2 regions of the Streptococcus parauberis NCFD 2020 genome follow, and region 2 is predicted to be linked to the other one. Evidence: predicted binding sites of a transcription regulator. Region 2 holds the regulator's gene; the other holds the start of a gene.
What was found. Region 2 encodes NrdR, which represses ribonucleotide reductase genes. Its sites were predicted from a motif close to ACACNATATATNGTGT; they were not measured.
Positions count from the first base shown of each region.

Region 1 (3,434 bases), 620 kb from region 2:
AATATTTGCAGCTAATTCGAAATGTTTGCCATCAGCAGTTACTGTTTCAGCATCTTTAAGTAATGCCCATTCAGCTTTTTGTTTAGCATATGCTTCGCCAGCTGTTTTGAATGCAGTAATTTCTTCTTCGCTAGGGTTGATAATAACTTCACCAGTAATACCATTAACAGCAATCATATCGCCATCGCTGACACGTTTAGTGATATCGTTAGTTCCTAGTACGGCAGCAATTTCAAGTGTACGAGCCATAATAGCTGAGTGACTTGTACGTCCACCAATATTAGTTACAAATGCTTTAACATATTTTTTATCCAATTGTGCAGTATCAGAAGGAGTTAAATCATGAGCAATCACGATAGATTCTTCATCGATAGTAGCAGGATTAGGTAATTTAACACCAAGCAAATGTGCTAAAACACGTTTTGCAACGTCACGGATATCTGCAGCACGTTCTTGCATGTATGGATTATCTTCCATACCTTCAAAAATAGTGATGAACATATCTGTAACTTCTTTAAGACCAGTTTCAGCATTAGTTTGTTTTGCACGAATTGTTTCTTTGATTTGGCTAATCATTTCTGGATCAGCTAATACCATCAAGTGAGCGTCAAATACTGAAGCTGCTTCTTCGCCTAAGCTCTCTACTGCTTTTTCGCGGATAACAGAAAGCTCGTCTTGTGAAGCTTGTAATGCTACATCAAGGCGAGCTTCTTCTGCGTTTGTATCTTCGACTGTAACAGTCTCAAATGACAAATCCGGTTGAACTAGTAGATATGCTTTAGCAACAGCAACACCATCAGAGGCTGCGATTCCTTTAAGCATTTCTGTCATAATATTATGCCAATCCTTCTTTTGTCATTGTTTCTTCGATTGCTGCGATTGCATCTTCAGCATCAGCACCTTCAGCTGAAATTGTAACGTCAGCACCTTGACCAACACCAAGGCTCATAACGCCCATGATTGATTTAAGGTTAACTGCTTTACCTTTGTAGTCTAAAGTAATATCTGAAGCAAATTTGCTTGCAGTTTGTACTAATAAAGTAGCTGGACGTGCGTGAATTCCTGTTTCTGCAACAATGTGAAAATCTTTTGAAGCCATAGTATGGTTCTCCTTTAATAGTTGTGTATTTTTGAGCTATCAGATGATAACCCTTACAATAACAGATTATAGCATATTGTGTTTTAATTTTCAAGATTAAATCTCTACTCTAGGAAAAAAGCTATGCTATTTTCTCCCAAATTTTCAATCTTTCATAAATTATATTTCATTCTCATATTTCCCATAGTGTTCCTATTAATGAGAGTTTTAATAATATCTCGATTTACAATAATGTAGAAAAAATGTTATCAACTTCTTATAAATATTTTCTATATTGATATTATGTCAGCCCACCATTTAATTAATCAAATTATCCCTTTTTTTTTCAATTTAAAAGATATTGGCAAATCCTTATTTGACAGGGTTCACACAATATATAGTTGTTAGAATTAAAAGCAACCCCAAAATATTGTGTTTTTTTCAGAGAAAAATCTTGCTTTTTATTTCTAAATTTTATATGCTATTAGTATTGAAATTCTCAGTTGAGAAAAAATTGAAGGAGAAGATACATGATTACTGTTTATTCAAAAAACAACTGCATGCAATGTAAAATGACCAAAAAATTTCTTGATCAAAATGGAGCAAGCTACAAAGAGATTAACATTGATGAACAGCCAGAACAAGTCGAGTATGTAAAAAGTTTAGGATTTGCCTCTGCACCTGTTATTGAAAGTGGCGATATTGTCTTTTCTGGATTCCAACCAGCTAAATTAAAAGAACTAATAAAGTAATTAAGGAAATAATAAATGAGTTTAAAAGATATTGGCGAAATTTCTTATTTTCGTCTTAACAATGAAATAAACCGTCCAGTCGATGGTAAAATCCCATTACATAAAGATAAAGAAGCATTACAAGCTTTTTTTGAAGAAAATGTAATCCCTAACACAAAGCCTTTCGCTTCAATTACAAAAAAAATTGAGTACCTTTTAAAACATGATTACATTGAATCAGAGTTTATCTCAAAATACTCAAAAGAATTTATTGAAGAGTTAGCTAGTATTATCAAAAATGAAAACTTCCAGTTTAATTCCTTTATGGCTGCTTATAAGTTTTATCAGCAATATGCTTTAAAGACTAACGATGGTGAGTATTACTTAGAGAGTCTTGAAGACCGTGTCATGTTTAATGCTCTTTATTTTGCTGATGGTAATGAAGAATTAGCAAAATCAATCGCAATTGAAATGATTAATCAACGTTATCAACCAGCTACTCCTTCATTTTTAAATGCTGGACGTAGTCGACGTGGTGAATTAGTTTCTTGTTTCCTTATTCAAGTTACCGATGATATGAACTCAATTGGTCGCTCAATCAACTCAGCCCTCCAATTATCAAGAATTGGTGGTGGTGTTGGTATCACACTTTCTAACTTGCGTGAAGCTGGTGCACCTATTAAAGGATATGCTGGAGCAGCCTCAGGTGTTGTTCCTGTTATGAAATTATTCGAAGATAGTTTCTCTTATTCTAATCAATTAGGTCAACGTCAAGGTGCTGGTGTTGTCTACTTAGATGTTTTCCATCCAGACATCATTGCCTTTTTATCAACTAAAAAAGAAAATGCTGACGAAAAGGTTCGTGTTAAAACCTTATCACTTGGATTAACTGTTCCAGATAAATTTTATGAATTAGCTCGTAATAATGATGATATGTATCTCTTTAGTCCATATAGTGTGGAAAAAGAATATGGTATTCCTTATAATTACATTGATATTACTGCAATGTATGATGAGTTAGTTGCTAATCCTAAAATTACAAAAACTAAAATTAAAGCTCGTGATTTAGAGACTGAAATTTCTAAACTACAACAAGAATCAGGCTACCCATATATCATTAATATTGATACAGCAAATAAAGCAAATCCAGTTGATGGTAAAGTTATCATGAGTAACTTGTGTTCTGAAATTCTTCAGATTCAAAAACCTAGTGTCATTAATGACGCACAGGAATTTGTTGAAATGGGAACTGATATTTCATGTAATCTTGGATCAACTAATATTTTAAATATGATGACATCTCCTGATTTTGGAGCTTCAATTAAAGCAATGACACGTGCACTAACATTTGTTACGGATTCTTCACAAATTGAAGCTGTGCCAACAATTAAAAATGGTAACCAACAAGCACATACCTTTGGTTTAGGTGCAATGGGACTTCATTCTTATTTGGCTCAACATCATATTGAATATGGTAGCCCTGAATCAGTTGAATTCACTGATATTTACTTTATGTTAATGAATTACTGGACCTTGGTTGAATCGAACAATATTGCTCGTGAAAGACAAACCACATTTACAGGCTTTGAGAATTCAAAATACGCTGATGGTAGTTACTTTGATAA
Region 1 is NZ_AEUT02000001.1:886,637-890,070, forward strand. Features, by position in the region: gene ptsP (phosphoenolpyruvate--protein phosphotransferase) at 1-831, opposite strand, end outside; gene SPB_RS04470 (phosphocarrier protein HPr) at 836-1,099, opposite strand; gene nrdH (glutaredoxin-like protein NrdH) at 1,609-1,830, shown strand; gene nrdE (class 1b ribonucleoside-diphosphate reductase subunit alpha) at 1,846-3,434, shown strand, end outside.
Region 1: nrdH (glutaredoxin-like protein NrdH) is a predicted target of NrdR. The motif match lies at 1,467-1,482, and genes of this name have one in related genera.

Region 2 (3,434 bases):
TCAATCATGGATGTTGTTGCAGGTCTTGACCGTGGTGCGGATGACTATATCGTAAAACCTTTTGCGATTGAAGAATTGTTGGCACGTATTCGTGCAATCTTCCGTCGACAAGATATCGAAACTGAGAAGAAAGCGCCAAATCAAGGCGTTTACCGCGATTTAGTGTTAAATCCTCAAAATCGTTCAGTTAATCGTGGAGATGAAGAAATTTCATTAACAAAACGTGAATATGATTTATTAAATATTTTGATGACTAATATGAACCGTGTGATGACTCGTGAAGAGTTATTATCAAGTGTATGGAAGTATGATGAAGCTGTTGAAACAAACGTAGTTGATGTTTATATTCGTTATCTTCGTGGCAAAATTGATATGCCAGGAAGAGAATCTTACATCCAAACAGTTCGTGGAATGGGATATGTAATTCGCGAGAAATAAGATGCAAATAAAAATTCGGAAAACAGGTCAGTATAAGAAATCTTTACCAAAAAGTTTATCTAATTTATTCTTTGTACTATTTTTCTGTATTTTTTCTGCATTTACTTTGATTGCATACTATTCAACAAATTATTTTTTATTGAAAAAAGAAAAACAGGCTGTTAATCAGACTGTTGATATGGTTAGAGTTCGTCTGTCACAGGTGAACTCTAATTTTTCGATTAATAATTTATCAGATGTTTTATATCAAAATAGCAAAGAAAATCTAAAGATTGACAGTTATAGTGGTCAAGAATTAATACGGAGTCGTAGAGATTTAACAAATATTTTAGATTCAAAACAAGATATTTATATCTATAACATTGATAAACGAATGATTTTTACGACTGATGAGGAAGAAAATTCGTTTAATTTAGAAGGTCCCATTAATAAAGTTTTTGAAGATCAGTTACCTGATGAATATCGAGGGCTTTCAATAATTCAGAAAGTTTATTCAAAAGAAACTGGCCATTTGTTAGGATATGTTCAAATCTTTCAAGACTTAGAAAACTATTATATTATTCGAGCACGGCTGTTAATATGGTTGCTTTTTGTTGAATTATTTGGGACAAGTTTGGCTTATTTCATCATATATTTCTCAACAAGACACTTCTTAGAACCCCTGCAAAATTTACATGATGTGATGCGGATGATCTCTGAAAATCCAAATAATTTAGCTCTGCGATCAAACATAAAATCAGGTGATGAAATTGAAGAGCTGTCATCGATTTTTGATACCATGCTAGACAAGGTTGAAAACTATACTAATTTACAGTCTCGCTTTATAAGTGATGTTAGTCATGAGTTACGAACACCAGTGGCAATCATTAAAGGCCATATCGGTCTTTTACAACGGTGGGGTAAAGATGATAGTGAGATTTTAGAAGAAAGTCTGAATGCGACGGCTCATGAAGCTGATCGGATGGCTATTATGATCAATGATATGCTTGATATGATTAGGGTACAAGGTAGTTTTGATGGGCATCAAAATGATATAACTAATCTAGAAAGTTCAATTGAAACAGTCATTGGCAATTTCAAGGTTTTACGTGAAGATTTTATTTTCAATTGGACCAATCCTAAACTTGATTTAGAGGGCAAAATATACAAGAATCATTTTGAACAAGCATTAATGATATTAATTGATAATGCTATTAAGTACTCGCAAAAAGAAAAAGAAATAACAATTGATTTGCGGCTTCAAAGTACCAACCAGGCCATTGTCACAGTTACTGATAAAGGTGAAGGAATTTCGCAAGAGGATTTTGAACATATTTTTGAGCGTTTCTACCGATCTGATAAATCACGCAACAGGACAAGCACGCAAGCCGGACTAGGAATCGGATTATCTATTTTACATCAAATTGTCGAGGGATATAATCTCAGTATGGAGGTTAAGAGTCTGTTACATGAAGGATCGACTTTTATATTATATATTCCACTAGTGGACCCCTTACAATTAATCAATTAGCTAATCTGTAGATTAGCTAATTTTTTCTTTGAGTTGGGTTTCGAGAGTCGTTTATACAAAGGGGAATATTCTTTTTTTTAAGTGAAAAATATGATAGAATAGAGTACTAAATTAATTTGATAGAATTGGGGTGTTTGCGTGCGTTGTCCAAAATGTAATTATAATAAATCTAGTGTCGTTGATAGTAGACAGGCTGAAGATGGCAATACCATCAGACGTCGAAGAGAGTGTGAGAAGTGTCATACACGATTTACTACATTTGAACGACTCGAAGAGCTCCCATTGTTAGTCATCAAAAAAGATGGTACCAGAGAACAATTTTCTAGAGATAAAATTCTGAATGGTGTTGTTCAAAGCGCCCAAAAGCGTCCAGTTTCTAGTACTGATATTGAAAATCTTATTTCAAGAATAGAGCAAAAAGTAAGAGCTGACTATGAGAATGAAGTTTCTAGTACGGCTATTGGTAATTTAGTGATGGAAGAATTGGCAGAATTAGACGAAATTACTTATGTCCGTTTTGCAAGTGTTTATAAAAGCTTTAAAGATGTTGATGAAATTGAAGAATTGCTTCAGCAAATCACTAATCGTGTTCGTGGAAAAAAGAAAAGTAGTGTAAATGATGAAACCCATTGATGAATTTTATTATGTAAAAAATAATAAAATTTTATACAATTCAAATAGTTTAATCCAAGTTTATGCCCCAATTATTGGGAATGATGCTGTTCTCCTATATCAATATTTTATTGAATTTTTTGATGATGCAAGAAGAAGTCATAAATTTTCAGAAATTTTAAATCAACTTCAGTTTGGGATGAGTCGATTTGAAGATGCCATGGTTCTATTGACAGCAATGAATTTGGTCACTTTTTATCAACTCCCAGACGGATATGCGGTTAAATTGCAAACGGCTTTAGATGTGGAAGAGTTTTTATCAAGTCCAGTCTACAAACGCCTCTTAGAACAAAAAATTGGTGATTTAGCAGTCTCAGAAATGCAACCAAGTGTACCTAAGTATGCACAAGATATCTCTAAAAAATTCTCAGATGTTTTTTCTACAGATGTCAAAGGTCAAGTTGCAGCCCCTTCTACCAAAAAACGTCAAGTACAATTTGATTTAGCAAGCTTTAAACGATTGATGACCAGAGATGGTTTGCAGTTTAAAAATGAAAATGAAGCAGTAGTTGGACTCTATAGTTTTTCTGAACAATATGGATTAACTTGGTTTGATACTTATCAAGTTGCCAAGGCGACAGCAATCAACGGGAAAATTTCACCCAGTCGAATGCACTTGAAGCAGTCCCAATCTGCTGTGGCAGACACTGATGCTACATTTTCGGAACCAGAAAAAGTAATCATTACTGCTGCTAAAAATGATACAGCTCTGCAATTCCTGGAAAAAATCAAGAAAGCTCGTCGGGCTACCGTAACCCAAGGTGAGCGTGATTTACTTTTGCAACTAGCTGAAATGAATTTCTTGGATGAGGTA
Region 2 is NZ_AEUT02000001.1:1,508,318-1,511,751, reverse strand. Features, by position in the region: gene covR (two-component system response regulator CovR/CsrR) at 1-438, shown strand, start outside; gene SPB_RS07570 (HAMP domain-containing sensor histidine kinase) at 440-1,948, shown strand; gene nrdR (transcriptional regulator NrdR) at 2,087-2,581, shown strand; gene SPB_RS07560 (DnaD domain protein) at 2,565-3,434, shown strand, end outside.